Regions from separate parts of the Pseudacidovorax sp. DMC4 genome, predicted to be linked through region 2. Evidence: predicted binding sites of a transcription regulator. Region 2 holds the regulator's gene; the other holds the start of a gene.
The links. The regulator FNR, encoded in region 2, switches genes on or off when oxygen is low (the NO sensors DNR and NnrR bind a similar motif). The targets are predictions, from matches to a motif close to TTGATNNNNATCAA.
Positions count from the first base shown of each region.

Region 1: azu (azurin) is a predicted target of FNR. The motif match lies at 1,888-1,901, and genes of this name have one in related genera.

Region 1 is NZ_JBQUYR010000002.1:9,773-25,437, reverse strand. Features, by position in the region: gene ACT54X_RS03780 (UvrD-helicase domain-containing protein) at 1-1,295, opposite strand, end outside; gene azu (azurin) at 1,344-1,796, opposite strand; gene ACT54X_RS03770 (OmpW/AlkL family protein) at 2,009-2,671, shown strand; gene ACT54X_RS03765 (GMP reductase) at 2,895-3,872, shown strand; tRNA gene ACT54X_RS03760 (tRNA-Ala) at 3,909-3,984, shown strand; gene ACT54X_RS03755 (restriction endonuclease) at 4,061-4,900, opposite strand; gene ACT54X_RS03750 (YdeI/OmpD-associated family protein) at 4,991-5,455, opposite strand; gene ACT54X_RS03745 (sensor domain-containing diguanylate cyclase) at 5,488-6,603, opposite strand; gene ACT54X_RS03740 (GFA family protein) at 6,984-7,391, opposite strand; gene ACT54X_RS03735 (SDR family oxidoreductase) at 7,538-8,341, opposite strand; gene ACT54X_RS03730 (helix-turn-helix transcriptional regulator) at 8,372-9,229, opposite strand; gene ACT54X_RS03725 (acyl-CoA dehydrogenase family protein) at 9,270-10,472, opposite strand; gene ACT54X_RS03720 (GntR family transcriptional regulator) at 10,764-11,489, shown strand; gene ACT54X_RS03715 (branched-chain amino acid ABC transporter permease) at 11,508-12,575, opposite strand; gene ACT54X_RS03710 (branched-chain amino acid ABC transporter permease) at 12,589-13,650, opposite strand; gene ACT54X_RS03705 (ABC transporter ATP-binding protein) at 13,664-14,407, opposite strand; gene ACT54X_RS03700 (ABC transporter ATP-binding protein) at 14,409-15,233, opposite strand; gene ACT54X_RS03695 (substrate-binding domain-containing protein) at 15,238-15,665, opposite strand, start outside.
Region 2 is NZ_JBQUYR010000002.1:229,380-245,044, reverse strand. Features, by position in the region: gene ACT54X_RS04755 (hypothetical protein) at 1-276, opposite strand, end outside; gene ACT54X_RS04750 (SdrD B-like domain-containing protein) at 320-2,431, opposite strand; gene ACT54X_RS04745 (sulfite exporter TauE/SafE family protein) at 2,919-3,662, opposite strand; gene hemN (oxygen-independent coproporphyrinogen III oxidase) at 3,671-5,092, opposite strand; gene fnr (fumarate/nitrate reduction transcriptional regulator Fnr) at 5,285-6,004, shown strand; gene ACT54X_RS04730 (hypothetical protein) at 6,095-6,361, opposite strand; gene ACT54X_RS04725 (FixH family protein) at 6,471-6,767, opposite strand; gene ccoG (cytochrome c oxidase accessory protein CcoG) at 6,811-8,259, opposite strand; gene ccoP (cytochrome-c oxidase, cbb3-type subunit III) at 8,324-9,247, opposite strand; gene ACT54X_RS04710 (cbb3-type cytochrome oxidase subunit 3) at 9,285-9,425, opposite strand; gene ccoO (cytochrome-c oxidase, cbb3-type subunit II) at 9,445-10,077, opposite strand; gene ccoN (cytochrome-c oxidase, cbb3-type subunit I) at 10,097-11,536, opposite strand; gene ccoS (cbb3-type cytochrome oxidase assembly protein CcoS) at 11,605-11,742, opposite strand; gene ACT54X_RS04690 (heavy metal translocating P-type ATPase) at 11,755-14,118, opposite strand; gene ACT54X_RS04685 (universal stress protein) at 14,224-14,667, shown strand; gene ACT54X_RS04680 (universal stress protein) at 14,742-15,167, shown strand; gene ACT54X_RS04675 (malonate--CoA ligase) at 15,348-15,665, opposite strand, start outside.

The sequences.
Region 1 (15,665 bases), 220 kb from region 2:
TTCACGACCCGCAGAAAGCTCGTGTCATCGTCCGCGTTCTCCAGCAGGCGCAGGTAGGCCAGCACATGCTTGATCTCCGCCCGCTCGAAGAAGCGCAGGCCGCCGTACACGCGGTAGGGCATCCCTGCGTTGAACAGCGCCGTCTCGATCACCCGGCTCTGCGCATTGCTGCGGTAGAGCACGGCGATCTCCTTGCGTTCGACATCGTCGCGCACCAGCTGGCGCATCTCCTCGACCATCCACTGGGCCTCGGCGAAGTCGCTGGATGCCTCGTAGACGCGCACGGGCTCGCCGGGGCCCTGGTCGGTGCGCAGGTTCTTGCCCAGGCGCTTCTTGTTGTGGCTGATGAGGGCGTTGGCCGAGTCCAGGATGTTGCTGAAGCTGCGGTAGTTGCGCTCCAGCTTGATCTGGTGCTGCACGTCGAACTCGCGCACGAAGTCGCTCATGTTGCCCACGCGCGCGCCGCGGAAGGCATAGATGCTCTGGTCGTCGTCGCCCACGGCCAGCACGCTGTTGCCGCCCGAGGTGAAGTGGCCCAGCGCATCGGTGTGGCCGGCCAGCATCTTGATCCAGGCGTACTGCAGGCGGTTGGTGTCCTGGAACTCGTCGATCAGGATGTGGCGAAAGCGCCGCTGGTAGTGCTCGCGGACGGCATCGTTGTCGCGCAGCAGCTCGTAGCTGCGCAGCATCAGCTCGCCGAAGTCGACCACACCTTCGCGCTGGCACTGCTCTTCGTACAGCGCATACAGCTCGATCTTCTTGCGGTCGTCCTCGCCGCGGGCCTGCATGTCGCCGGGGCGCAGGCCGTCTTCCTTGGCACCGGCGATGAACCACTGCGTCTGCTTGGCCGGAAAGCGTTCGTCGTCGACGTTGAACTGCTTCATCAGCCGCTTGATGGCCGAGAGCTGGTCCTGCGTATCCAGGATCTGGAAGCTCTGCGGCAGGTTGGCCAGCTTCCAGTGCGCACGCAGGAAGCGGTTGCACAGGCCGTGGAAGGTGCCGATCCACATGCCGCGCACATTGACGGGCAGCAGCGCCGTCAGGCGCGTCATCATCTCCTTAGCGGCCTTGTTGGTGAAGGTGACGGCCAGCACGCCGCCGGGCGAGACCTGGCCGGTGGAGATCAGCCAGGCGATGCGCGTGGTGAGCACGCGCGTCTTGCCGGAGCCTGCGCCCGCCAGGATGAGCGAATGCCCCTCGGGCACCGTGACGGCCGCGCGCTGCTCGTCGTTGAGGTTGGCAAGAAGGGGGGAGTCGGCCGCCGTCGGCTCGGCGTGGGGGCCAGGAAAGGACATCCCCCGATTGTAGGAAGCGGGGCCTGCGCCGGCCCCGCGCAGGGCTGCTTACTTGGCCAGCGCGAAGCTGCCCTTCATGACGCCGGAATGACCCGGGAAGGAGCAGAAGAAGGTGTAGCTCTCACCCACCTTGAGCTTGCTCACGTCCACGGCCACCGAGTCGCTCTCGCCACCGCCCACGACCTTGGTGTGGGCGATCACGCGGGCGTCGCCGGGCTTGACGTACTGCTTGTCCAGGCCGGCCGCGATGCCGTCGTTGGCCACGGCCTGCACGTCGGCGGTCTTGGCCAGCACCCAGTTGTGGCCCATTGCGGCCTTGGGCATCTTGCCGGCATGCTTGAGTTGCACGGTGAAGCTCTTGCAGGCCTTGGGCACTTCGATGGCGGTCTTGTTGAACTGCATGGCGTCGTTGCCTTCGATCTGCACGCTGCAATCGGCGGCGTAGAGGGGCGTGGAGACAGCGGCCAGCAGGGCTGCGGCAACGATGAAACGAGACGACATGGAGAGTCTTTCGGGATGCGGTTGAAGTCGGGATGCAGCCGCGCCAGTGCGAGCCGCAGGGGCATTGTGCGAAGCGCACCACAGCATCCGCATGACATGGATCAAGCAACCGGCAGCGGCTCCCGCGCGGCCCCGCGGACTTGCGCCGCGTCAACACCGGCCCCGAATCCCTTGCAGACACTGACCTGGCATTCACAACCAGAGCACAGCGTATGTCCAGACTGTTCGCCCTCCGGGGCACCACCCTCCTCCTTGCCGCGCTGCTGAGCGGCGGCGCCTTTGCCCAGAGCACCCCGACGCCCGAAGGCAACTGGCTCGTGCGTGCACGTGCCGTGCGGCTCGACCCGGCCAACAAGTCCAGCGCCATCCCCTCGCTGCTCGTGCCGGCCGACGCCATCCACGTCAACGACAAGACCATCCCCGAGCTGGACGTGACCTACTTCTTCACGCCCAACATCGCCGCCGAGCTGGTGCTCACCGTGCCGCAGAAGCAGCGCGTGACCGTCCAGCAGAGCGCCCTGGGCGGCCCGGTGGATATCGGCAGCTTCAAGCACCTGCCGCCCACGCTGATGCTGCAGTACCACTTCCTGCCCGAGGGCACCTTCCGCCCCTACGCGGGCGTGGGTCTCAACTACACCCGCATCAGCTCGGTGAACCTGGCCGTGCCGACCGTGGGCAGCCTGTCGCTCGACAAGAGCAGCGTCGGTCTGGCCCTCGGTGCGGGCGTGGACATCAAGATCGCGCCGCAGTGGTTCCTGAACTTCGACGTGAAGAAGGTGAAGATCGACTCCGACGTCCGTCTGGGCTGGCAGACCGTCTCGAAGGTCAAGATCGACCCCTGGCTGGTGGGCGTGGGCATCGGCTACCGCTTCTGAACCCGCCCCGCCGCAACGCCTCACAACCTTGTCTCTATAGAGGCTATACGCAAACCCATAGGCCGCCCTTTGCGGGGCGCGCCTACACTCAATCACCGGGCCCAAGTTTCTTGCGCCCGGTTTTTTTGTGCCCTGCTTTTCCTGCAATGGCGGCACAGGAGGACCGGCCAGGCCAAGCGCTCATCCTTTTCGTTCACCCACGATTCCCGGAGCCTGGACTGCCATGCAAATCTTCGACTACGACAACGTTCTGCTCTTGCCGCGCAAGTGCCGCGTGGAGAGCCGCGCGGAATGCGACACCACCGTGCAACTCGGCAGCCGCCGCTTCAAGCTGCCGGTGGTGCCCGCCAACATGAAGACGGTCATCGACGAGGCACGCTGCCTGTGGCTCGCACAGAACGGCTACTTCTACGTGATGCACCGCTTCGACCTCGACAACCTGGCCTTCACGCGCCGGATGAAGTCGCAGGGTGCCTTCGCCTCGATCTCGCTGGGCGTCAAGGACGCCGACTACCGCACCGTGGACGCCATGGCCGCCGAGGGCCTGGTGCCCGACTACGTGACCATCGATATCGCCCACGGTCATGCCGACAGCGTGCAGCGCATGATCGGCCACCTCAAGCAGAAGCTGCCGCAGACCTTCGTGATCGCCGGCAACGTGGGCACGCCCGAGGCCGTGATCGACCTGGAAAACTGGGGGGCCGACGCCACCAAGGTGGGCATCGGCCCCGGCAAGGTCTGCATCACCAAGCTCAAGACCGGCTTCGGCACCGGCGGCTGGCAGCTGTCGGCGCTCAAGTGGTGCGCCCGCGTGGCCACCAAGCCCATCATTGCCGATGGCGGCATCCGCGAGCATGGCGACATCGCCAAGAGCATCCGTTTCGGCGCCACGATGGTCATGATCGGCTCGCTGCTGGCCGGCCTGGAAGAGAGCCCCGGCGAGACGGTCGAGGTGGACGGCAAGCGCTACAAGGAGTACTTCGGCTCGGCCTCGGACTTCAACAAGGGCGAATACAAGCACGTCGAAGGCAAGCGCATCCTGGAGCCGGTGCGCGGCACCTGGGAAGGCATCCTGCGCGAGATGCAGGAAGACCTGCAGAGCGCCGTGAGCTACGCGGGCGGCAAGCAGCTGATGGACATCCGCAAGGTCAACTACGTGATCCTGGGTGGCGACAACGCGGGCGAGCACCTCTTGATGTGAGCCGCAACGCTGCGCATATAATCGCGCGATTGCGTTGGGGGGGTAGCTCAGCTGGGAGAGCGCCGCGTTCGCAATGCGGAGGTCGGGAGTTCGATCCTCCTCCTCTCCACCAACACTTCCAAACCCGTTGATTCGTCAACGGGTTTTTTCTTTTTTGCGCACCCCGGGACCCGCGCCGAGTTGGCGTCTCAAACGACTGTCGTGCCTTTGCAGGCGGGGTAGGTCGAGCAGCCCCAGAACGGGTGACCAGCGGCGCTTCCTCGCCTGGCCACCCGCTTGACCATGGCGCTGCCGCAGGCCGGGCACGCAGGCGTCGTCGCTGCCTTGGATGGCATTGATGACGCCTCTGGGACTTCTGAACGTCTGCCTGCCCGGATCAAACGCCGCAGTTCCTCTCCGTTCACGAGTTTGATGTTCCTACCTTCGGCGAAGGCGACGGCGTCATCGGTGAAGCGGCCTGAGGTCACGATGAACGCGCCGTCTGCGCCTTTGGCTGCCATGACGCCATAGACCTCGCGAGCCACGGCGACGCCGACCCGTGTGGCCCTCCACTGCTTGCACTGGACGAAGAATGTTTCCCGGCCTCTGCGCAGCACCAGGTCAATGCCGCCGTCCCCGCCCCCGCCTCCGGTCTCCTGCACGCTGTAGCCCTGCTGCCTGAAGCCTTCGCCCACCAGCATCTCGAACTGCTTCCAGGTCATGTCGTCCAGAGCGCTGGCGCTCTTGGCCTCCTGCACCGTCTGGAGCAAGTTGCTCCGCTGCCGACGCTTGATGGCGGAGGCCGCAGCACCTGCAAGACAAATCAATGGGACCACCCACTGACCGACATAGGCGGCCGCGTGAAGGAACCCCGCCGTCGCGACATTGGCGACGTCTTTCGTCGTAATGCCTTGTGGCAGTGGCTGAGAGGCCCACCCATGCAACAACGCGAAGCTCACCACAGCAAGCACCACGCCCGCCCACCAGGGCAGCAAGGCCACCGCCTCCATCAAGTCTTCCGCAGCACCCGTGCTCTTGCGTCTCGCCACCTGCTTCTCCTGGAACATCCACTTCGACTGCGAACATTTTGATACGTCGCCGAATCGAAGATGAACACCCAGGCTCAGCCATTTGGCAGGTCAGCGTGAACGCTCCTTGTCGCTTCTCTCGTGTGCGGCCAGCACGCCCTCCTGAACTCTCCTGGCACGCGTCTCTGCCTTTGCGGCCTCGTCAATGCGGCGGACGATGAAGTTCCGCTTGCCCGGTGGCAGGGCATCGAAGGCCGCCTGGGCGCCTTCCGCCGCCAATGCAGTCCGCAGATCGTCCGGAATCTCCACCCTGCTGCGGTCCAGGACAGTGATCCTCAGGCGAATGCAGTCACCCGTACGGGCGGATGTCTGCTTGCGGATCCGGGCCTTGATCCGGATGTAGTGCCGCCCTCCGCCCACGGGAAACAGACTCACCTGAAAAGGCTCGGAGTCATTGACACGTGCCATGACCAGCACCGGCCCTTTAGTACCGAGCGCCTCGGTGATCTCGGCCGGCACAGCAACAGCGCAGTAGTCCATGCCTTCCGCCCAGTCCTCCAGGAGCGCCTCGAACATGAACTGCTTGCCTGCCGGGGGTGCCGATGACTTCATGCAGGATGATCCCCGGGAGCGTCCGCCGCCTCGTCGAGCGGTTGGCGATCGAATTGACCAGGGGTCGAGACGAATATCTCGCTGCGGTTGCGGCCATTGGCCTTGGCCCGATAAAGCGCCGCATCCGCCGAACGAAGCAATTCGCGCCCAACGGCACCGTGTTCCGGGTACACGGAAATTCCGCAGGACAGCGTGGCATTGATCGACGCCTCGCCAAAACCGACGGGGCTCTCCATGAATCGACGCCGCAGTTGCTCGGCACGCCGGGCCGCCAGATCGGCGGGGCAATCGGGCAGCACGATGACGAATTCCTCGCCGCCGTACCGGTAGACCAATTCGTCGCTGCGCGCGGCGGCCTTCATGATCGATGCCAGCGACTTGAGCACCTCGTCGCCCACGTCGTGGCCATGCTGGTCGTTGATGTTCTTGAAGTGATCGATGTCCACCATCAGCAGAGCCAGCGCGCGCCCCTCGACCTGGGCCGACTCGAGGGCGGACGGCAATGCCTTTTCCAGATGTCGGCGATTGAGCAGGCCCGTGAGCGGATCGGACATCGTCTGCTCATAGAGCCTGGCCTGCAGCGCCCTGATCTCCTCGACCTGCGCGCGGAGCTTCATTTCGCTGCCGTGCTGGTACATCGCCCGCCGATAGCCGTCGAGCGCATAGGTCACGAAGAACAGGGTGAGCGACAGCATCGCCAACAAGGTGGTGCGCAGGTCGGTGTCGAAATGCACGCCGCTCCAGTTGCCGCTGGCGATCACCAGGCCGGCACCGAGTCCCATGGCGCCGACCACCATCGGCAGGCCGCGCAGCCCGTAGAAGACCACCATGTGAAGGCAGGCGCCCGCAAACATGGTGAAGGAAATCCACAACGGGAAGCCCAGGCCGGCCATCCAGCAACCCGCCCAGAAGCCATCCAGCAACTGGTTGCGATGCTCGGCCTTGCGCTGATCTGCCGACCGCAAAGCAACCCCATAGGCAAGCTGGGGATACAGCAGGAATTGAAGGGCCAGCAGCAGCCACGCCGTGAAGCTCGAACCCACCCCCCACAGGTGCGAGGCAACGGTGAGGAACAGCAGCACATAAAAGATGCTCCGGTTGCGCCGGTTCATCCTCACGAGCCAATAGACACGAGGCTGCTCCCCGGAAGGCGCGGCGGACGCAGAGGGGTGCGGAAAAATCTTCAGCATCGCGCCGGGCTGCGGGCGTTGGACGGAGAAGCCGTGTCGTGCTGAATCCGACGCCGGACGATGGCTCCAGGGCCCTGCTGCAAACTTTTTGCTGAAACTCGCATGTCGGCAACATTCTGATGCACATCGGCACTGGCTCGATGCACCGATGAAAGCCGTTCGAGCCGCCCATATGGGCCCCTTGCCCTGGAACTCGGCCCTGCGCGCGGCGCGATGGCTCAGCGCCTGAGCGTTTTTTGGCCGAGCCCGAGCGGCGGCGTTTTGGCGTGACGAGCGAGCCTGGACCCAAGACGCTCAGGCGCTCAGGGCTGCCCTTCGAAGGAGGCCACGCCGTCCGGCAGGCCGACCCAGTCCAGCCGCCGCTGCGTCCAGATCTCGCGCTGCGGGACACCCAGCGCGTGGCGCTGCTTGATCGTGCCGACGCGCAATGAATAGACCTGGGGATCCTCGGTGGCACAGGCATACAGCGAGCTGCCACAGACCTCGCAGAAAGCGAGCAGGCGCCGGTTGCCGCTGGCCGCGGTCTTGACGTAGGTGCGGGGCGTCCCGCGCAGCAGCCGGAAGCCGGCCGCGGGCGCCGGCATGTTGGCGCGGAAGGCAGATCCGGATTGCATCTGGCAATCCGCGCAGTGGCAGACCGTGATCGTGCCGGGCTCCACCTCGGCCTCGTAGGCGATGGCCCCGCAATAGCACTCACCTTGAATCTTCATCGACGACTCCTTGGCATGGGGCGCGCTCGCCCCGACCCCGTCGACTTTAGCCAACGCGGCGCCGCCATGCGGGCACTGCTGGCGGGTGCCCTGCCGCGGCGCCCCGCCTGCGAACCGCCGGGCACCGGGCCCAAGGCCGCCCAAGCTCAGAGCGCCGCCCCCGCCGCCTCGAGTGCCGGCTTGACGCTCTCCAGCGCCCCACCGCCATCGCAGGGAATCACGGCGCCCGAGATGTAGCCCGCATAGGGCGAGCCCAGGAACAAGGCCAGGTTGGCGATGTCGTCCAGCCCGCCGAAGCGTTGCAGCGGCACCTGCCGGCGCGCGAACTCGCGGTCCTCCGGCGTCGGCGCCATCAGCTTGCGGAAGCCTTCGGTGCCATCGATGGGCCCGGGCGAGATGCCGTTGAGCCGGATGCCCTCCCCGCCCCATTCGAGCGCCAGCGCCCGCGTGAGCTGGTCCACACCTGCCTTGGCGGCGCTCGCATGGGCCTGGTAGCGCATGGGCACGAAGGATTGCGGCGCGGTGATGTTGATGACCGAGGCACCCGGCCGGCGCAGATGCGCGTGCGCCTGCCGCAGCACATGGAAGGTGCCGAGCAGGTCGATGTCCACCACGACCTTGAAGCCGTTGGCCGACATGTCCTTGGCCGCGCACAGGAAGTTGCCGGCCGCGCCGGAGACCAGCACATCGATGGGACCGAAGGCCTCGGCCGACCGCGCGAAGGCCGCACCCACGGCATCGAAGTCGCGCACGTCGGCGCTGACACCCTGGACCTCGCCGCCGTGCTGGCGCAGCGCGACGACCGCCGCATCGACGTTCTCCGGCTTGCGGCTCGCCACGGTGAGGCGGGCGCCCTGGCGCGCGAAGGCATCGGCGATGCCCAGGTTGATGCCGCTGGTGCCGCCGAACACCACGACATGGCGGCCGGTGAAGTCGAGATCGATCTGCATGGAAGGAAGGCTGCAAGCGAAGAAGCGGCGTCAATGGAAGGCGAAACGCGGCAGGGCGGCGGCACCGCTGCCATAGAGCGCCAGCCGTCTACAGCCGGCAAAGATCGACTTGGGCGTGAGCCCGTAGATCTGCCGGATCGAGTGGCTGAAATGGGTCGAATCCGGATAGCCCACATCCAGCGCGATGGCGGCCAGGTTCGAGTTCCGGGTGACGAAATAGAGCAGGCTGCGTGCGCGCTCCCAGGTGCGAAAGCTGCGGAACGGCGCCTCCACCTCGGCGCGGAACAGATGCAGGAAGCGCGACACCGACAGATGGCAGCTGGCCGCGCAGTCCTCGGCCGGAAAATGGCGGTTGGGGTCGTCCTTGATGCGTGCAAGCACCTGGGCGATGCGGCGGTCCAGGGGCCGCGCAGGCAGGGCCGCACCGAAGAAGGCGCGGTCGAAGTCGGCGGTGCGGGCGTACTGCCGCGTACTGCCGAGCCTGAATCGCAGCAGTGCCTCACGCAGGGACTGCACGGCCTGGGGATCGTGAATGGCGCCGCGCCCTGCGCGCAGCGCACCGCACAGATCGGCCGCCCGCACCGTGTCGGCTTCGACGAGCACATTGCAGATCATCCGGTCGACCGAGACGATGCGGTGCGGCACGTAGGGCGGCACCACCGACAACGACGCCTCCTCCCAGCGACCGCCCTCCACGCAGATGCGATGCGGCCGCGCCAGCGACAGGTACAGCGAATACGCGCCGAAGGTACGCATCGAAGGCGCACCCAGCAGGCCCACATACAGCACGCGGTCGGTGTTGAGCCACATCAGCGGCTCGGACGGCTCGGCCGCCGTGGCTGCACCGAAGGCGCGGTCGCATGCGGGATCGATCGAACTGTCCTTCATGGTCTCCTCGGCGGTCTGTCGGCGAAAGCGTTTCGCATGCTCATCGGTACTTGGCCAGCTCGAGCTTGCCGATCTGGGCGCAATGCACCTCGTCGGGGCCATCGGCCAGGCGCAGCAGCCGCGCGGTGGCATAGGCGGACGCGATACCCAGGTCGTTGTTGGTACCGCCGCCACCATGGGCCTGGATCACCCAGTCGATCACCTGGCAGGCCATCTGCGGTGCCGCCACCTTGATCATGGCGATGTCCGCCTTGGCGCCCTTGTTGCCCAGCGTGTCCATGCGGTGCGCCGCATTGAGCGTGAGCAAGCGTGCCTGCTCGATCAGGATGCGGGCCTGGGCGATGCGCTCCAGCGTCACGCCCTGCTGCGCAATGGGCTTGCCGAAGGCCACGCGCGAGAGGCTGCGCCGGCACATGCGCTCCAGCATCCGCTCGGCCAGACCCACCAGCCGCATGCAGTGGTGGATGCGGCCCGGCCCCAACCGGCCCTGCGCGATCTCGAAGCCACGGCCCTCGCCCAGCAGCATGTTGGCCGCCGGCACCCGCACGTTCTCGAAGATGACCTCCGACGCACGGTCGGGCACGCCGTAGAAGCCGAACACCGCGATGGGCCGCACCACCTTCACGCCGGGCGTGTCCATGGGCACGAGGATCATGGACTGCTGCCGGTGGCGGTCGGCGTTGTCCGGATCGGACTTGCCCATGAAGATGCAGATGCGGCAGCGCGGATCGGTGGCGTTGGTCGTGTACCACTTGTGGCCGTTGATGACGTAGTGGTCGCCGTCGCGCACGATGCTCGACGCGATGTTCGTGGCATCGCTGGAGGCGACGGCCGGCTCCGTCATGGCGAAGCAGGAGCGGATCTCCCCCGCCAGCAGCGGCGTGAGCCAGCGCGCCTGCTGCTCGGGCGTGCCGTAACGGGCCAGCACCTCCATGTTGCCGGTGTCGGGTGCCGAGCAGTTGAACACCTCGGGCGCCAGGTGCGAGCGGCCCATGATCTCGCACAGCGGCGCGTAGTCGAAGTTGCTCAGGCCGGCACCATGCCCGGAGTCGGGCAGGAACAGGTTCCACAGCCCCGCCGCGCGCGCCTTCGGCTTGAGTTCCTCCAGGATCGGCGCGACCTTCCATGGGCCCAGCGCCTCGGCCTCCTTGTAGTAGCGGTCCTCGTTGGGATGGATGTGCTCATCCATGAAGGCGAGCAGGCGCTGCTGCAGATCCTGGACTTTGGGAGAGAACGCGAACACGAAAGGCCTTTCGAGAGATGGGGCTGCAGCGGGCAACGGTGGCCCGCATGGTGATTCGGCCAGATAGTAGGATGATTTCGTCAGACGATCTTAGGTACTTGCCCCGGCCGCCGTCGCGCGGGCGACGCGCATCGAAGTGCGCCGCCACGCCGATCAGCGCGGGTCCGCAGCGTAGGACGAGGGGGCCTTGCCGTCTTGCGTCCACCTGCTGGAGGCATCTCGCTGCGTGCCGGTGCGGAGCCCCGATCGGGCCTCATCGCCCGACAATGGCACAGGCCAACATCCGCATCCATGAACGACAACAAGCCCGCCGCCACACGCCGCCCCGCCGTGCGCAAGACACCCGCCGCCGTGTCGCCCGCCCATCCGCGCAGCACGCCCGACCGCGTGGCCGACGCCATCGGCAAGGGCATCCTCAATCGCCGCTTCGTGGTGGGCCAGCGTCTGGTCGAGACCGACCTGATGCGTGACCTGGGCGTGGGCCGCAGCACGGTGCGCGAGGCACTGCGCATCCTGGCCGCCAGCGGTGTGGTCGAACTCACACCGCACCGGGGCGCCGTCATCCGCTCGCTCACCCGCGAAGACGCGACCAGCCTGTTGGGCGTGCTGGAGGTGCTTTCGGGCCTGGCCGCGCGCCTGGCCGCCCAACGCATCCACCTGGGCGACAACGCCAGGCGCTTCGAGGCGGCCGCGCACAAGCTCGTGCGCGCCGAGACGCCCGAGGCGCTGGACCACGTGCTCGACGCACGCGCCCACTACTACAAGGTCATGTTCGACATCGCGGCCAGCCCGGAGCTCGACCGCGTGCTGCCGCAGGCCCGGGCCCATCTCTTCCGCGCCCAGTTCCACCACCTGCTCACGCCCGCCGATGTGCGCGCCATGGTGGCCGAATACCGCGGCATCACGGAGGCGATCCTGATGGGCGACGCCGACAAGGCAGAAAAGCGCATGCGGCGCCATCTGCAGAAGTCCGGCGAGCGCACCCTGCCTCGCATGCGCGGACTCGCCCTGGACTGAGCGCGGTCGGGCAGGCTCTCAGCGCCGGACCACAGCCGTGCGCAGCCGGCCCACGACGCCACTCGGGAAGAAGTACACCGACAGCACGAAGACCAGCCCGAACCAGAGCATCCAGCGGTCCGGGTGGAACAGCTTGGCCAGCAGCGGCGCGGCGGCCAGGGAGCCGCTCAGCCCCGCCATCAGGCTCTGCAGGTAGTTCTCGGCCACGATGTACAGCGCCACGCCGATGACCGCACCATAGATGGTGCCCAGCCCACCGATCACTGCCATCAGCAGGATGTTGAGCATCACGTTGAAGCCCACCGTGGTCTGCGGCCCCACGTAGCGCAGCCACAGTGCCATCAGGATGCCGGCACAGGTGGCCAGTGCCGCGGCCAGGCAGTTGACGGCGATGCGGTAGTGGAGCGTGCGATAGCCGATGGCCTCGGCGCGGAATTCGTTCTCGCGGATGGCTTCCAGCACCCGGCCGAAGCGCGAGTTGACAACGCGCAGCATCAGCAGGAAGAGCAGCAGCGACACGCCAAAGACCAGGTAGTAGGTCAGCAGGCGGCCGTTGATGGCCGTGCCCAGAACCTCGTCCTCGACCAGGCGGAAGGCCGGCGTCAGGGCCTGCGGCAAGCGGAAGGTGCGGCCATCGTCGCCGCCGGTGATCCCGCTCAGGCGCATCACCAGGGCCCCGAAGGCAGCCCCGAAGGCCAGCGTCATCATGGTGTAGAAGATGGCCTTCACCCGCAGCGAGATCAGCGCGATCAGGAAGGACAGCAGCACCGACAGCCCGATCGCCGCCAGCGCCCCGACGCCCATGGCCGTCCACGTGGGCCCCAGCGTGTGCATGGCAATGGCCACGCCATAGGCGCCGATGCCATAGAACATGGCATGCGCGAAGGACACCACGCCGCAGTAGCCGAGCAGCAGGTCGAAGGACGCCACCAGCACGATGAACACGCAGATGGTGGCCGCCACGTTCAACGGCCGGGCTCCGGAGAAAAGAAAGGGCGCCGTGGCCAGATAGAACAGCACCAGGAGCAGCAGCACGGTGAGCGCCCGGCTGCGCGGCAGGTCGCCGGAAAGGATTCGCATGAGCATGGCGGACGTCCTCCTACGGCTTGTGCACCGGGTACAGCCCCTGCGGCCGCCACAGCAGCACGGCCATCATCACCAGGATGTTGGAGACCAGCGCCAGGTCGGGGAGCAGGAAGCTCACGTAATTGGTGGTCAGCGCCACCAGCATGGCACCGGCGAAGCAGCCGGCCACCGAGCCCAGCCCACCGATGATGACGATGATGAGCATCTGCACCAGCACCTCGGCGCCGATGGCCACGGTGAACTGCTCGCGATAAAAGCCCCACATCACGCCGCCCAGGCCCGCCAGCGCCGAGCCGGCCACGAACACGCCCACGAACACCGTGCGCACGCGGTAGCCGAGGGCCTCGACCATGGAACGGTTCTCCACGCCCGCACGGATCAGCAGGCCGATGCGCGTGCGCCCGAGCACCAGCGTCAGCCCGATGAAGACGGCCAGCCCCACGCCCACGGCCACCAGCCGGTAGCGCTCGATGGTCACGTCGCCCAGCAGGATCGAGCCACGCAGCGCCTCGGGCAGTGGCAGCAGCATCTGGTTGGCGCCGAACACCACCAGCACCAGCTGCTCCATGACGATCATGGCGCCGATGGTGATGAGGATCTGCTTGAGATGGTCGCCATAGACCGGCTTCACGAAGAGCCGCTCGTACACCCAGCCCAGCAGCGCCGTCACGGCCATCGCCACCGCGACGACGGCCAGGATGGCCGACATGCCGGCCCATATCGACGCCGACTGCAGCAGGCCCTGCAAGGGCCCGACCATCAGCGTCGCGGTGTAGGCGCCGACGGCCACGAAGGCCGCATGGCCGAGGTTCATCACGTCCATGAGGCCGAAGACCAGCGTGAGGCCACTGGCCATGATGAACAGCATCATGCCCATGGCCAGGGCCGCCACTGTCAACGTGACCCAGGTGGGCACGCTGCCCGTGACCGGCAGTGCGACGGCGATGAAGGCCAGGATGACCAGGACGGGCACCAGGTCGCGTCGCCGGCCCGGCAGGGCCTCCAGCGCTGCAGGTGCGGCGGGCATGGCCGCGGCCTGCGGCGGCGCGGCCAGGGTGGAGTCGGTGGCGGACATTCGTCGGTCTCCCTCAATGGACGGCGCCGGCATGCAGGCCGAGCAGCCGGGCCTGCAGCGCCTCGTCGGCGTCCAGCGCGGCCATGGTGCCGGTGTGCACGATGCGCCCGTCGTCCATCACCGCGACATGGTCGCCCAGCGCGCGCACGAAATGGAAGTTCTGCTCCACCAGCAGGATGGTGGTGCCGCGGGCCTTCAGGGCCTCGAAGGCATCGGCCAGGTTGTCGACGATGGCCGGCGCCAGGCCCTTGGTGGGCTCGTCGATCAGCAGCAGCTTGCGCGGCTCGATGATGGCGCGGGCGATGGCCACCATCTGCTTCTGGCCGCCCGACAGCGTGCCGCCCGGCCGCAGCCAGAAGCGCTTGAGCGCCGGGAACAGGTCGAAGATCCACGCCAGCCGCGCCTCGTCGAAGCGCCCGCCGATGGCCGCCAGGCGCAGGTTCTCCTGCACCGTGAGCCCTGCGAACACGCCCATGTCCTCGGGAACGAAGGCGATGCCGCGGCGTGCGATGTCCGGCGTGCGGGCGGCGCTGATGTCTTCGCCATCGAAGCGCAGCGTGCCGCGGCTGGCGTGCCACAGGCCCATGATCGTGCGCAGCGTGGTGCTCTTGCCGGCGCCGTTGCGGCCCAGCAGCACCGTCAGGCCGGCGCGTGGTACCTGCAGGTCCACGCCCTGCAGGATGTGGTATTCGCCGATATGGGTGTGCACGCCGGTGAGCGACAGCAGCGCGTTGTCGCCCGTCTTTGGCTCCAGCATCTCATGCATGGGCCGCCTCCCTGCGCGCCGCGCGCTGGCGGCGCACGCCGAGGTAGGCCTCTTGCACGACGGCCGAGGCCATCACCTCGGCGGGCAAGCCGTCGGCCACCAGGCGGCCGTTGTGCAGCACGACGATGCGGTCGGCCAGCGAACGGATCACGTCCATCTTGTGCTCCACCAGGAGGATGGTGCGATCGCCGCGCGCCTTCAGGCGGGCGATCAGGTCGAGGATCACCGGCACCTCGTCCACGCTCATGCCGGCCGTGGGCTCGTCGAGCATGACGACCTGCGGCGCCAGCGCCATCAGGATGGCGACCTCCAGCTTGCGCTTGTCGCCGTGCGACAGCCGCGCCGCCTGCTCGTCCAGGCGCGCGGCCAGGCCGACCTGCTGCACATGCTCGCGCGCCTGCTCCACCAGATCGCCCCGGCTGCGCCACACGGCCAGCATGTTGAAGCCGGCGCGGTGGCGGCTCTGCACCGCCAGCCGCACGTTCTCCAGCACGCTCAGCCGCGGAAACAGGTGGGTGAGCTGGAAGGCGCGGCCGATGCCGCGGGCCGTGCGCCGCGCGGCGTCGAGCCGGGTCACGTCTTCGCCATGCAGCAGCACCCGGCCGGCCGTGGCCGGCAGCTGGCCGGACAGCAGGTTGAAGTAGGTCGTCTTGCCGGCCCCGTTGGGCCCGACGATGGCCGTCAGCGTTCCCGCATGGAAGGCCGCGCTCACGTCGTCCACGGCGGCATGGCCGCCGAAGCGGATACCCAGTCCCCGGCTCTCCAGGACCGGTGCACGCGCTTCAGGCGGGCGGACTTGCGCTGTCGCGTCGTGCATGCGCTCAGCGCTTGACGGTGATCGGCAGCGGCATCTCGGACGCCGGGATCTCGCGCACCAGCTCGAACAGGTCCCACTCGTTCGCCGGCGCCTTCTTCATTCGGAACTGGTACTGCGACTGCAGCGCCTGATGGTCTTCCTTGCGGAAGGTCATCTTGCCCTTGGGCGTGTCGAACTCCATGCCTTCCATGGCGGCGATGAGCTTGGGCGTGTCGACCGAGTTGGCCTTCTTCACCCCGGCCACGATGGCCGCCGCCGTGACGAAGCCGCCCGCGGTGAACAGGTCCGGCGGCGTCTGGTAACGCTTGCGGTGCTCGGCCACCAGCCAGTCGTTCATCGGGTTCTTGGGGAAGTCGTAGTAGTAGAAGGTGCCGCCGGTGATGTCCAGGCCGCGCCAGGGCTTGGCGTTCTCGAGGTTGGCCCCGCCGATGG
Region 2 (15,665 bases):
GTTGTTGCCTGCCACAGGGACCGTGGGCGTCGCCGGAATGCTGTAGGTCGACGTCCATGACAGGGTGTCGACCGTCGTGTTGGCGCTGCCGATGCGCAGCAGGATCAACTTGGGCACGGTCACCGACAGGTTGACGCGCGCCGTGGCCGTGACGGTGCCGCTGCCCGCCGCGTTGTAGCCATAGGTGGACTCGGCCAGCGCCGTGCCGCTCACCAGCGCCAGGCCGGCGAGCGCGCCGACCAGCAGGTGGCGCAAGGACAAATGCTTCGATGTCATGGGGATCCTCTCTGTTGTGGTGAAGGGGCTGCCGGGCCGGCGCTCATGGCGCCTCCCTGGCCAGGGGAATACGGAGATGGGCCGTGCCCCGCAAGGGCACGTCCACGGCCTGGGCGGCACCCGCGTCCGACCAGGGCAGCGGCACGCTCTCGGTCGCCACGCTGATCTGGTGCCGACCGACGGCGACCGTGGGAAAGGCGAAGCGGCCGTCGCCATCGGTGGTGGTCCGGTAGCGTCCATCGAGGACGACCTCCACGCCGCGGGCGCCCCGTTCGCCCGCGCCCGGCAGGCCGTCGCCATCGGCATCGAGGAACACGCGGCCCTCGATGTCGCCGCTGCCGGCGCCCCCGGGGCCGCGCTCGCCCAAAGGCGCATAGGCCTGTCCGGCCTGACCTTGCCAGCGGACATAGAGGTAGACCGACTTGTCGTTGCTGCGATAGACCTGCGGTGCATCGAATGCCGCGGGCACCAGCGCCGAACGCGCCTGGTTGAGGCTCAGCATCGCGCCGATGCGCCAGCCGGCGGCCAGGGCCTTGTCGAGCGACACGCTGCCCGACAGCCCGCGGCTGGCCGACAGGTTGCTGCTGCGGGAGGTGTAGCGCAGGCTTCCCTGCAGATCGAGTGTGCCGCCCAGGCTCTGCCGGAACTGGACACCGGCCGTGGGATAGCGCTGGGTGGCCGCCCGGCCCTCGTCGCGGGCGTAGCCCAGCGTCGTGGTCAGTTGCATCGCACGGCCGGCGTTGCGGGCGTCGAACCAGTCCTGCTCCCAGGACAGCTCCTGCCCAGTGGCGGCATCGCTCTGCGCCGCCACATAGCGGTTGCGCTGCACCGTCAGGGCGAGGCGACTGCGCGGCAGGTTGGCGAAGCGTGTCTGGGCGAAGACCGTGGCCGCCATGCTGCGCTGGGTGAGGGCCGGGTCGGAAGCGCCAGCCAGGCCTACGCCCGACGGGTCGGCCTCGCTCAGGCTGCGGACCCGGGTGGCCTGGATGTTGCCGCCGAGCAGCGTGTCCCGGGCCGCCACGTATTGCGCGTTGGCGGTGTAGGCCCATCGTGAGCGGTCTGCACCGGCGCGCGTTGGGTCGAGCGGCGAGCGGTCGGCATCGACGCCCGCGCCCCAGCTCAGCCTGGCGCTGCTGCTGTCGATCCGCCAGTGACCGCCGCGGGTGCCGGTCCACAGCAGCGCATCGCCGAAATGCAGGTTGGGCTGTGCCGCATAGGCGCTGAAGCTGTGCCGGACGCCGCCGAGCCGCACGGCACCCTCGCCGAAGAGGCCAGCCGCGCTGCCCTGTGCGACGCCGGCCGTGCGCGTGCCGACGCTGCTGGCGACCAGGGTGGCGCGCAATCGCAGGTCGCCCTCGCGCAGTGGCCACGGATTGCGCCCGACCGATGCGGCCATGCTGCGCACATCCTTGCTGCCCGTGCCCTGGCCGGTCAGCCTGTCGGTGTAGTAGGCAGGAACATCGCTGGCCTGCTCGACCTGCAGGGCGGCGAAGAGGTCGCCATCGAGCTTGCGGGTCGTCCCCAGCCAGCTGCGGCTGCCCTGGCTGCGCTCGAAGGCGGGGTAAGGTCCGCCCACCATCCAGCCGCGCTGGCCGCTGCCCATGCGCCACTCGCCCCCGTCGTCGATGAGCCGCACGGACGCGCCCCGCAACGGGGTGGTGCCGAAGGCCAGCCGATCGTGACGGAGCAGGCCGTCGGTGCGTTCGGCATGGAAGTCGCCCACCGTGACATCGGCGAAGCGCCGGGGCGTCAGCGGCAGTCCCAGCACCCGCAGGGTGAACCGGCCGCCGCTGGGCTCGCTCGACATGCCCAGCGTGCCGGCGCCGTACAGGCTCGCCTCGGGATCGCCGCGGTAGGCGCGGCCGTCGAACTGCAGGGACCAATCCCCCAGATTGAGGGTCTCGCGCCGGTATTCGGCGCGGATGCCAGCCTCGGCGCCCCGCGAGGTGCCCGACCCCGTGGCCGCCGACCGGCCCCAGCCCGCGCGGGATTCCAGCAACCAGGCGCGCACGCCCTCGGGTGCCTCGGCGGCCGACGAGTTCTCCGCGTCGCCGGCCCCCGGCGGGGTGTCGTCCATGACCCGGTCGATGTAGGTGGGTGGCCCCTGCTCCAGTTGGCTGCGCAGCCGCGCCTGTTCCGCCTCGAAGCGGCTCATCGGCTGCACCCGGAGCTCTCCGCCCGCGATCGTCTGGGCAGCGCTCGGCACGAGGCCCGCGACGTAGACGCATGCCACAGCGGCCAGATGGATGGGGAGAAGGCGCAGCTGCACATGGAAGGGCTTCAACCCAGAACGCCCGGGTTGTGCGGACCGGCGCGGCGGCCCACGTCACGCGCTCGCAGCCAGCCGTGTGCGAGCGGATCGGAGGAGATGGAAGGGGTTGTCGAAGGAGGCGTCGACATGGCGGGCGCGTGGACTCCTGAAGCCTGGATGGTGGGGTGGCAGGGCGGGTCCCGCGCTGCACCAGCACCGGCCACCCCTGACTTGAAAACTCCTTCCGAAGGTATTCCGAAGTGCTTTGGCGCCCAAGAAACTTCTTGACAGGCGGTCTCGTCAGCAGCCCATAGCCGACAAAAGGTGATGAACCGTGAAGATTTGACTCAGCGTCCGGACCACGGCGGCTGGCCGATGCCGGTTGGCCGGTTCAGGCGCACCAGCGCGCGATGTCGTGCTGGAGGTCTGTCCACAGCGCGTAGGCCGCGACGGCCATGAGCAGGACCCCGGCGATGCGGCTGGCCCAGGCGGGCTGGGCGCCATCCGGTCCGCGCCGCAGCAGATGCCAGAGCCAGGGCACGCCGCTGAGTGCCGCCGCGCCCCCCAGCGCGAACAGGCCCATCACGAGGGCGCCCTGCAGCGGCTGCGACGCCAAGGCGGCGAGCATGAGGGCCGAATAGAGCATGCCGCAGGGCATGAGGACCCAGGCCGCGCCGAGCAGCAATCGGCGCGCCGGGCTGGCCGCGAGCGGCCGCAGCCGGCGCAACGTGGCCGCCCCGACCCGCGATGCCCACAGCGGTTGCCGCCCGGCGATGGCCAGCACCATGCCCCAGGCCAGGATGCCCGCGTGCAGCAGCACCCAGACCGGCCGCAACAGAGAGATGCCATCCCGGAGCCATGCCAACGTGTCGAACGCCGCGGCCACGACCGCGCCGGCGGCGGCATAGCCGAGCAGCCGCCCCAGCTGAAACGCCACGGATGGCGCGGCCGGGCGATGCGCCGCAGCAAGGCCTGGCCCGGAGGCATCCACGCGCACCAGCGGCACAGCCTCGCGCTGCACGGGACGCGGCGGCACGAGCGCAGCGCAGGCCGGCCCGCACATGACGGCGCAGTGGGGCGCGCCCGTCAAGCCCAGCAACAGGGCCGACACCGCGAGCGCACCGGAGGCGTCCATCACCCGCGTCAGATGATGCGCGAGAAGCGCGTGCGTGCGCGGTCGGCCTGCAGGTAGCGGTCGAACACCATGGCGATGGCGCGCACCACGTACCAGCCGGCCGGCGTGACCTCGAGTTCGCGCGCATCCAGGCGCACCAGCCCCTGTTCCGCCAGGGGCTGCAACGCCTGCAGCTCGGCCGCGAAGTACTGGCGGAAGTCCACCAGATTGGCGGCGCCCATGGCCTCGAAGTCGATGCGGCCCTGGCACATGATGGCCATGATGACCGCGCGGCGCACCACGTCGTCGCGGCCCAGGGCCAGGCCGCGCACCACGGGCAGTTGGCCCTGCTGCAGGCGGTCGCGGTAGTCCTCCAGCGTCTTGGCGTTCTGGCTGTAGCTGGCACCGACGCGGCCGATGGCCGAGACGCCCAGGCCGATGATGTCGCAGTCGGGCTGGGTGCTGTAGCCCTGGAAGTTGCGGTGCAGCCGGCCCTGGCGCTTGGCGATGGCCAGGGCATCCTCGGGCACCGCGAAATGGTCCATGCCGATGTAGACATAGCCCGCCTCGCCGAACACGCCGATGGCACGCGACAGCATGTCGATCTTCGTGGCAGCGTCGGGCAGCTCCTGCGACAGGATCCGCCGCTGCGGCTTGAAGCGCTCGGGCAGATGGGCGTAGGCGTACAGGGCGATGCGGTCGGGCCGCAGCTCCACCACCTGCGCCAGCGTGCGCTCGAAGGACGTGCTGTTCTGCCGCGGCAGACCGTAGATCAGGTCGGCGTTGATCGAGGTGAAACCCAGCCGTCGTGCCGCTGCCATCAGCGCGAAGACCTCGGACGCGGGCTGGATGCGGTGCACCGCCTTCTGGACCTGCGCATCGAAGTCCTGGATACCGAAGCTCAGGCGGTTGAAGCCCAGCGCCGCCAGGTGCGCAAGCCGGGCCTCATCGACCGTGCGCGGGTCGACCTCGATGGAGCATTCGGCGCCGGGCAGGAAGTCGAAGGACTCGCGCAGCGCCGTCATCAGGGTGGACAGCTCCTCGTCGCTGAAGAAGGTGGGCGTGCCACCACCCAGGTGCAGCTGGCTCACCGGCTCGCCCCGGCCGAGTTCGGCCACCTGCAGCCGCAGCTCGCACAACAGGTCCTGCAGGTATTCCGCCGCGCGCTCGTGGTGGCGCGTGATGATCTTGTTGCAGGCGCAGTAGTAGCAGAGCGACTCGCAGAACGGGATGTGCACGTACAGCGACAGCGGCAGCGCACGGGCGCCGGCCGCTTCGCGGCGCTGGACCAGGGCCTGGGCATACTCAGCGGGGCCGAAGGCCTCCACGAAGCGGTCGGCGGTCGGGTAGGAGGTGTAGCGCGGGCCCGGCACGTCGAAACGGCGCAGCAGCGACGTCGACAGCACCGCGGGCTCGGCCGCGCAGGAGGACGGGATGGGCAGGGAACTCATCGCAGCAGGAGGGCACAGCAGCGCCAGGGTTGTTGCCTCTAATGTGCGTTCGAAGCCATGATCGGCGCTTGATCCACATCAAACAGAAAGTTGATCGCTGTCGGAGAATGACTGACACGGGAGCTTTCGGACGCCACAGACCCCACGAGCGAGGCGTCGGGCCGTCCCCCACCCTACAGAGTCGGACACACCATGACCCCAGAATCCATCAAAGTCGCTTGTTCCAACTGCAACCTGCGCGAGTTGTGCATGCCCGTGGGCCTGTCGCCGGAGGAACTGCAGCGACTGGATTCGCTGGTCGCCACGCGCCGCAAGGTGCGCCGCAAGGAACTGCTGTTCCACAACGGCGAGCAGTTCGTCTCGCTCTACGCCATCCGCACCGGCGTGTTCAAGACCCGCATCACCTCGGAGGACGGCCGCGACCAGGTCACCGGTTTCCAGATGGCCGGCGAGATCATCGGCCTGGACGGCATCGTCAACGACCGCCACACCTGCGACGCCGTGGCGCTGGAGGATTCCGAGGTCTGCGTGATGCCCTTCGACCGCATCGAGGAACTGTCGCGCGAGGTGTCGGCGCTGCAGCGCCATGTGCACCAGATCATGAGCCGCGAGATCGTGCGCGAGCATGGCGTGATGCTGCTGCTGGGCAGCATGCGGGCCGAGGAGCGCCTGGCCGCCTTCCTGCTGAACCTGGTGCAGCGCCTGCATGCGCGCGGCTTCTCGGCCTCCGAGCTGGTGCTGCGCATGACCCGCGAGGAAATCGGCAGCTACCTGGGCCTCAAGCTCGAGACGGTGAGCCGCACCCTGTCCAAGTTCGTCGACGACGGCATCGTGGAGGTGAACCAGCGGCATGTGCGCATCCTCGATGCGGAGGCGCTACGGCGGATGGTGAACCCCACGGTCTGCGCCTGAGGCGCGAACGGCGGCCGGCTCGCGCAAGTCGACCGCCGCATCGGCAGACGAGAGGGACGCCACGGCGTCCCTTTTTCATTGCTGGGATCTTCAGGCCGGCCCGCCCGGCCCCGGCTGCGCATTGACCTGGGCCGGCGTGCGCATCAGCAGTGCCGTGGTCGCGCTGCACACCATGGTCACGACCCAGAAGCCGAAAAAGCCCAGCGCGTAGATGGCCTGCCGCGGCATCTCCAGCACATGGCCGAACCAGCGCAATTCCGCCGGATCGACGAAGCCGAAGACCAGGAACTCCATCAGGCAGGCGGCCAGGAAGGCCGGCCAGGCGATGGCCATCAGGCAGTGAGGCTGGCGCAGCATGCGAGGAGTCTCCGTCTTCTGGTTTGCGGGGCGCCGACGTCCCCGCGGGCGGCCGCGCAACGGGGCCTGCCTGGGCGTGGAGGGCCGTGCCGGTGAGCGACGCGCCATGTCAAGGCTGCGCGGGAGGCAGGTTCCGCGTGGGGGTCGTCACGTGGTTGCGGGCCTGCTGCGCCGGCGTCAGCGCACGCTGGGCCTCCAGGGTGCGGTTGATCTCGATGCCCCGGCGGTAGTAGTCCGCCTCGATCACCGGATCGGGGCTGTGCACCGCCAGCCACAGCGTGGCAAAGCCGGCCACCACCACCACCGCCGGACCGCCCACCACCATCCACATCAGCGGATGGCGCCACCAGGGACCGCTGGAGGGCTCGACCAGGGAGGCGGAAGCAAGCGTCGTCGGGTTCGTCATGGGGTCCTCGTCGTGATGGATGCGAAGTCGATGCGTCGGGCAGTCAGCGCGGCACCAGGAAGGCGGCCTTCTCGGCCACATGGGCGCCGCCGCCCTCCTCGCCCACCTCGATGCGCACGCTGTGCGAACCGGGGGCGGCACTGCCGTAGGGAATGCTCAGCCGCACGGCCACCCAGCGGGCCTCGGCCGGGCCGACTTCCACCGGCGTGTCGGGCGAGACGGCGATGCCATCGAGCCCCTGCGCCGCCAGGCGGTACTTCTGTGGGCGCTCGGTGGCATTCATGATCTGCAGGCGGTAGACGTTCTCCAGCCGGCCGCCTTCGGCGATGCGGGCCAGCGACGCCCGGTCGCGCACCACGTCCACCTTCAGCGGCGTGCGGGCCACCAGGCTGACGAGCATGCCCACCACCAGCAGCATCAGCACCGAGGCATAGATGAGCACGCGCGGCCGCAGCACGCGGCGCCACAGCTGCGCGCGGCTCCAGTGGCCGGCCATGCCGTTGACCGTGTCGTAGCGGATGAGGCCCTTCGGGTAGTTCATTTTCTCCATCACGGTGTTGCAGGCGTCCACGCACTGGCCGCAGCCGATGCATTCGTACTGCAGGCCCTGGCGGATGTCGATGCCCGTGGGGCAGACCTGCACGCACAGGTCGCAGTCGATGCATTCGCCCAGGCCGCGGGCCTTGTAGTCCACGCTGCGGCCCCGCGGCGCCCGCGGCTCGCCGCGGCCAGGGTCGTAGGTGACGATCAGCGTGTCGCGGTCGAACATGGCGCTCTGGAAGCGCGCATAGGGGCACATGTACTTGCACACCTGCTCGCGCATGAAGCCGGCGTTGCCGTAGGTGGCGAAGGCATAGAAGAAGACCCAGAACACCTCCCAGGAGCCCATCTGCGTCTGCAGGAAGGCCAGGCCCAGCTCACGCACCGGCGTGAAGTAGCCCACGAAGGTGAAGCCGGTCCACATGGCGATGGCGATCCACACGATGTGCTTGTAGGCCTTCTTGACCAGCTTCTCCATCGAGAGCGATTCGCCGTCCAGCCGCATGCGCGCCGTGCGGCTGCCTTCGATCTTCTGCTCCACCCACATGAAGATCTCGGAGTACACCGTCTGCGGGCAGGCATAGCCGCACCACAGCCGCCCCGCCACTGCGGTGAAAAGGAAAAGCGACAGCGCCGAGATGACCAGCAGGCCCGACAGGTAGATCAGGTCCTGCGGATACAGCACCAGCCCGAACAGGTAGAAGCGCCGCGATGCCAGGTCGAACAGCACCGCCTGCCGCTCGCCCCAACTCAGCCACGGCAGGCCGTAGAACACCAGCTGCGTGGCGAACACCATGGCCCAGCGCCAGCGCGCGAACAGGCCCTGCACCGCGCGCGGGTAGATCTTCTTGCTCGCGGCGTACAGCGACACGGCCTCCTCGGCCGGCGGCTCGGCGGCAATGGGGATGACGCGCCGAGGGTTGGGCGTGGGCGCGTTGGAGGATGCGGACATGGCGTTGGGGCGCCCGCGGGCGCCTTCGTTCGTGGGGATCAGGCTCGGAGGGTCATGAAGCCACTCAAGGCTTGGCCGACGCCGTGGTGGCGTTGTGGGACAGGCCCCAGACGTAACTCGCGAGCACGCGGATTTGCGCCTCGGTCAGCCGCTCGTTCTGCGCCGGCATCACGTTCTGCTTGCCGTTGTTGACCATGGCCATGATGGCGGCCTCGCCGTAGCCGTGCAGCCAGATGTTGTCGTTGAGCCGCGGGGCGCCCAGCGCCTGGTTGCCGCCGCCGTCGGCGCCATGGCAGGCCGCACAGACCGCGAACTTGGCCTTGCCCAGGCCGGCGCGCACCGAGTCGTGCGGGCTGCCCGACAGGCTGAGCACGTAGTTGGCCACGTTCTTCACGTCGTCCGCGCTGCCCACGGCCGCGGCCATGGGCGGCATGACGCCGACGCGGCCCATCGTGATGGTCTCGATGATCTTGTCGGGCGTGCCGCCGTGCAGCCAGTCGTTGTCGGTCAGGTTGGGAAAGCCCTTGCTGCCCCGCGCGTCCGAGCCGTGGCACTGGGCGCAGTTGTTCATGAACAGCCGCTCGCCGATGGCGCGCGCTGCGGGGTCGGCGGCCACCTGCTCCACCGGCGCACTGGCGAAGCGCGCATAGACGGGGGCCAGCTCCGCATTGGCCTTCTCGACCTCGGCCTTGTACTCGCCGGCCGAGCTCCAGCCCAGCTTGCCCTGCACACTGCCCAGGCCGGGGAAGAAGGCCAGGTAGCCCACCGCGAAGACGATGGTGATGATGAACAGGCCCACCCACCACAGCGGCAGCGGGTTGTTGGCCTCGCGCAGGTCCTCGTCCCAGACGTGGCCGGTGGTGTTGTCCTTGTCGGCGACGACGCGCTTGCGCGCCGTCATCCACAGCAGGATCGCGCAGCCCAGGATGCTCAGCACCGTGGCGGCGATGACGTAGTTCGACCAGAAGTTGTTGATGAAGTCGCTCATCGTGATCTCTCTCGTTCGATGCGTTGGCGCGGTGCGCTCAGTCCTGCTCGAAGGGCAGGCGTGCTGCCTCCTCGAAGCCGGCACGGTTGCGCCGCGCATAGGCCCAGGCCACGATGCCCAGGAAGAGCACGAAGCACACGACAGTGGCGATGGAACGCAGGGTGGTCAGGTCCATGATGTGGGTACTCCTCGTTCGCTTACTTCAGGGCACGGCCCAGCGACTGCAGGTAGGCGATGGTGGCTTCCATTTCGGTCTTGCCTTCGACGGCAGCCTGCGCGCCGGCGATGTCCTCGTCGGTGTAGGGCACGCCCACCTTGCGCAGGGCCCGCATGTGGGACGGCAGGGCCGCGGCGTCCACGGTGTTCTTCTCCAGCCAGCTGTAGGCGGGCATGTTGGACTCGGGCACCACGTCACGCGGGTTGTTCAGGTGGATGCGGTGCCACTCGTCGCTGTACTTGCCGCCCACGCGCTGCAGGTCGGGGCCGGTGCGCTTGCTGCCCCACTGGAAGGGGTGGTCGTACACGAACTCGCCGGCCACCGAGTAGTGGCCATAGCGCAGCGTCTCGGCGCGGAAGGGGCGGATCATCTGCGAGTGGCAGTTGTAGCAACCCTCGCGCAGGTAGATGTCGCGGCCGGCCAGCTGCAGCGCCGTGTAGGGCTTGAGGCCGGCGATGGGCTCGGTGGTGGACTTCTGGAAGAACAGCGGCACGATCTCCACCAGGCCGCCGACGGCGACGACCAGCAGGATCAGCACGATCATCAGGAAGTTGTTCGTCTCGACCTTCTCATGCGAGAAGCCGGTGGACGTGGAGGGCGTCGTCTGGCTCATGTTCTTGTGCTCCGTTCGTTCAGGCATGCGCCGCTTGCGGGGCCGGGATGGTGGCGCGCACCGCACGGCCCGAGATCACGGTCATCCACACGTTCCAGGCCATGACCAGCATGCCGCCCAGGTACAGCAGGCCGCCCAGCAGGCGCACCACGTAGAAGGGGAAGGTGGCCTTCACGCCTTCGGCGAAGGTGTAGGTGAGCGTGCCGTCGGGGTTGATCGCGCGCCACATCAGGCCCTGCATCACGCCGGCGATCCACATGGCGGCGATGTAGAGCACGATGCCGATGGTGGCCATCCAGAAGTGCAGCTCGATGGCCTTGATGCTGTGCATCGTGGTGCGGCCCCACATGCGCGGGATCAGGTAGTAGAGCGAGCCCATCGAGATCAGGCCCACCCAGCCGAGGGCGCCGGAGTGCACGTGGCCGATGGTCCAGTCGGTGTAGTGGCTGAGGGCGTTGACCGTCTTGATGGACATCATCGGGCCCTCGAAGGTGGACATGCCGTAGAAGGACAGGGCCACGATCAGGAAGCGCAGGATCGGATCGGTGCGCAGCTTGTGCCAGGCACCCGACAGGGTCATGATGCCGTTGATCATCCCGCCCCAGCTGGGCGCCAGCAGGATCAGCGAGAACAGCATGCCCAGCGACTGCGTCCAGTCCGGCAGCGCGGTGTAGTGCAGGTGGTGCGGACCCGCCCACATGTAGGTGAAGATCAGCGCCCAGAAGTGCACGATCGACAGGCGGTAGCTGTAGACCGGGCGCTCGGCCTGCTTGGGGATGTAGTAGTACATCATCCCCAGGAAGCCGGCGGTGAGAAAGAAGCCCACCGCGTTATGGCCGTACCACCACTGCACCATGGCGTCCTGCACGCCGGCATAGGCCGAGTAGCTCTTCATCCAGCCCGCGGGCACCTCGGCGCTGTTGACCACATGCAGCAGGGCCACCGCGATGATGAAGGCACCGTAGAACCAGTTGGCCACATAGATGTGCTTGACCTTGCGCGTGCCCACCGTGCCGAAGAACACGATGGCATACGACACCCAGACCAGCGTGATCAGGATGTCGATGGGCCATTCGAGCTCGGCGTATTCCTTGCCGGTGGTGTAGCCCAGCGGCAGGCTGATGGCCGCAGCCACGATGACGGCCTGCCAGCCCCAGAAGGTGAAGGCCGCCAGGCCAGGCGCGAACAGCCGCGTCTGGCAGGTGCGCTGCACCACGTGGTAGCTGGTGGCAAAGAGCGCGCAACCGCCGAAGGCGAAGATGACCGCGTTGGTGTGCAGCGGCCGCAGGCGTCCGTAGCTCAGCCAGGGAATGCCGAGGTTGAGATCGGGCCAGGTCAGCTGGGCGGCGATGATCACGCCGACGAGCATGCCGACCACGCCCCAGGCCACGGCCATCAGCGAGAACTGGCGCACGACCGTGTCGTTGTAGAGCGCCGCAGGTGAGTGGGAGGACTGCATCTTGGGAACCAGGTTGAGGAACTTGTAGGCAGTGTCCGACTCGGTTCCCGCCGGTCGATTGACGGAGATCAATCGCTTTGCAGAATGCGCGCGCCTTCCTGTTCCACGTCATCGAACTGGCCGCGCTCCACGGCCCACCACAGGCCCGCGATGATCAGCAGCACCAGCAGCACCGACAGCGGCACGAGCACGAAGAGGATGTCCATGGCCCTTCCCCCTCAGCCTTGCGGCACCAGCGTGGCATCCGCAGGCATGCGCTCCGCCGAGGCCACTGTCGGTTGGATTCCGCCGGCATCCATGCGCGACAGGCGTGCACTGTTGAGCACCACCACCAGCGAGCTGAGCGCCATGCCCAGGCCAGCCAGCCAGGCCGGCAGCCAGCCTGCCAGCGCCAGGGGCACGCACAGCGCGTTGTAGGCCGCGGACCCGACCAGGTTCTGTCGCACGATGCGCAACGTGCGCCGCGCCTGTGCCACGGTGTCGGGCACCGCCTGCAGCGAATCGGCCAGCACCACGAAGTCGGCGCGCGCCTGCGTGAGCGGCACGGCATTGCCGAAGGCGAAGGAGGCGTCGGCCTGCGCGATCACCGGCCCGTCGTTGAGACCGTCGCCCACCATGGCGACCGCCCTGCCCTGCGCCTGCAGGCGGCGCACCTCGTGCAGCTTGTCCTCGGGGCTGCAGCCGCCGCGTGCCGTGTCGATGCCGGCGCTGGCCGCCAGCCGCTGCGCGGCGGCCTCGCGGTCGCCGGAAAGCAGGCGTGGCACCAAGCCCTGGGCCTTGAGCCGCGCGATCGCCTCCGGCGCTTCGGGCCGCAGGTCTTCGGCGAGCGCGAAGCTGGCCACCCACCCCTCGTCGTCGCGCAGGTGGACCTGCATGGCGTCGGTCTGCAGCGCACGGGCCTCGCAGAAGGCCGCACTGCCCAGCCGCACATGGCGCGCGGGCGCATCGCCCTGCTGCGGCCGCAGGAGGCCCTGCACGCCCTGCCCGTGCAGTTCCTGCATTGCCTCGGCACGCCACGCGGGCGGAACGCGACGCTGCGCGTCCCAGGCCTGGCGCAACGCCCGTGCGGCCGGGTGCAGCGAACCTTCGGCCAGTGCCACCGCGAGTTCGAGTGCGTCGCCGGGCAGCGTGCCGCGGCGGCTGTAGACCCGGTCCAGCCGCGGCGTGCCGCGCGTGAGTGTTCCGGTCTTGTCGAAGACCACCGTCTGCGCCGTGGCCAGCGATTCCAGCGCCTGCATGTGGGCCACCAGCACGCCACGCCGTGCCAGCGCGCCTGCGCTGGCCAGCATGGCCGCGGGCGTCGCCAGCGAGAGCGCGCAGGGACAGGTCACGATCAGCACCGAGACCGCGACCATCAGCGCATGACCCGGGTCCACCGGCCACCACCACAGCGCCGCACCGCCCGCCGCGAGCACCACCGCCAGCAGGAAGGGCCGCGCGATGCGGTCGGCCATCGCGGCCAGCCGCGGGCGCTGCATGGCTGCGCTTTCCATGAGCGCCACGATCTGCGCGAAGCGCGTGCCGCTGCCCACCTGCCGCACGAGCACCAGCACGGGCGCCGACAGGTTGTGGCTGCCGGCATGCACCGTCTCGCCATAGGGCTTGGCCACGGGGCGCGACTCGCCGGTCAGCAGCGCCTCGTCGGCCAGCGTGTCGCCGTCGACCACGATGCCGTCGACGGGAAAGGCCTCGCCCGGCCGCACGCGCAGCACGTCGCCCACCTGCACGCGGCGCAACGGCACGCGCTCGAAGCCGCCGTGGATCTGCCGCCGCTCGGCCGTCTCCGGCAGGCGGCCGGCCAGCGCATCGAGCGCACCCGCCGTGCGGTCGCGCAGCCGAGACTCCAGCCAGCGGCCGGTGAGCAGGAAGAACACGAACATGGTGAGCGAGTCGAAGTACACCTCGTGGCCCAGCGCACCGTCGGGGTCGAAGGTGCCCGCCGTGCTGACCACGAAGGCGATGGCCATGCCCAGCGCCACGGGCACGTCCATGCCGATGCGGCCGTGGCGCAGATCGCGCCAGGCGCTGCCGAAGAAGGGACCGCAGGCGAAGGCCATGACGGGCAGCGTGAGCACCCACGAGGCCCAGCGCAGCAGGCGCTCGATGTCGGGCGTCATCTCGCCCGGGCCGGCCACGTAGGCCGGCAGCGCATACATCATCACCTGCATCATGCACAGGCCGGCCACCAGCCAGCGGAAGAGCGCGCGCCTTGCTTCCTTCTGCCGTGCAATGCGCAGCGAGGCATCGGCGGCGGGCGCGAAGCGGTAGCCCGCCTCGGCCACCGCGGCGAACCAGCGCGAGGGCTGCACCTGCGAGGGTGACCACACCACGCGCGCACGGCGGCTCGCGGCATTGACCGTCACCTTGCGCACGCCGGGCAGGCGCAGCAGGGCGTCCTCGATGGTGAAGGCGCAGGCTGCGCAGTGGATGCCTTCCACGCAGACCTGCGACTCCCAGTCACCGCCCGCGCGCAGTTCGTGGCCGAAGGCCGGCCATTCGGCCGGGTCGTCGAGGGCCGTGCGGGCCTGAACGTCGGCTTCCGTCGGTGCGCTGGCGGAGCCTAGAGGAAGGGCAGGTTGCATGGTCCGATGCTGCGCGCACGCACCCTCGCAGGCCTTGACCCTGGTCAAGTTTCGGCAGTGCCGGGCTGCCTATGCTGGAGCCACATCAACACGGAGCCTCAGACCATGTACCAGCGCATCCTCGTCCCCACCGACAGCTCGAGCCTGTCGAAGAAAGCCGTCCAGCACGCCACCGCGCTCGCCCAGACCTGCGGCGCCGAGATCGTGGTGCTGAACGTGGTGCCGCGCTACCCGGTGAGCTATCTCGAAGGCGCCGTGGTGTTCGAGACGCAGGACGTCGCGCGCATCGAGAAGCAATGGTCCGAGCAGGCCCGCGAGCTGGTGGACAAGGTGGTGGCCCAGGTGCAGGCCAAGGGCGTGAAGGCGCGGGCCGCGGTGGTCAAGTCCGACCTGGTGGCCGAGTCGATCATCAGCGCCGCGCGCAAGCACAAGGCCGATCTGATCGTGATGGCCTCGCACGGCCGCAAGGGCATCAAGCGGCTGCTGCTGGGCAGCGAGACCCAGCACGTGCTCACCCATTCCACATTGCCCGTGCTGGTATTGCGCTGAGCGCGGTCCCCAACAGCCACACTGGGCTGCGCCCTCGTGGCGCATGTCCTCACCCCAGAAAAGGAGCAAGAGCAATGAAGATCGTCGTCGCCGTGGATGGCAGTGAGTTCACCCGCAAGGCACTGGACTACATCGCCGCCCAGCGAAGCATGTTCGTCGATGGCCATGAGCTGGTGCTGGTGCATGTGTGCCCGGCCATCCCGCCGCATGCCAGCCGCCACATCGCGAAGGACACCCTGGCCGAGTACTACAAGGAAGAAGGCGCCAAGGTGATCGATCCGGTGAAGCAGCAGCTGCAGGGCCTGGGCATCGCCAACGCCTCGGTGCAGACCCGCCATGGGCAGGCCGCCGAGGAGATCGTGCGTGCCGCAGAGGAATGCGGCGCGGGCCTGGTCGTCATGGGCACGCACGGCCATGGCACCCTGGGCCGCGCGCTGATGGGCTCGGTGGCCACCAAGGTGATCGCCGAGAGCGACCTGCCGGTGCTGCTCGTGCAGTGAACCTGCGCCACCCCCCATGCCGCTTCGCGGCTCCCCCCTCTCTGGCGCCTTCGGCTTGGAGGGGGGCGCACCCGGAGGCCTGGCAAAGCCAGTTCCTCGGGTGCTCTCGCATGGCCTGCTCCGCGGCCCTTCGATCAATCGGGCTGCGCCGGTTTCATGCTGGGCGGGCCGCTTGCCGAATCAGGTGAATAGTGTCTTGTGCTGGTCGCGAAGCAAGGCCTTCTGCACCTTGCCCATCTGGTTGCGCGGCAGTTCGTCGACGACGAAGCAGCGCTTGGGGATCTTGAAGTTGGCCAGCTTGGACTTGAGCTCGGCCACGATGGCGTCGGCGTCGGGCGAGGCGCCCGGCTTGCCCACCACCACCGCCACGCCCACCTCGCCGAAGTCGGGATGCGGCACCCCCACCACCGCGCTCTCGGCCACGCCGGGCATCTCGTTGATGTAGCCCTCGATCTCGGCCGGGTACACGTTGTAGCCGCCGCTGATGATCAGGTCCTT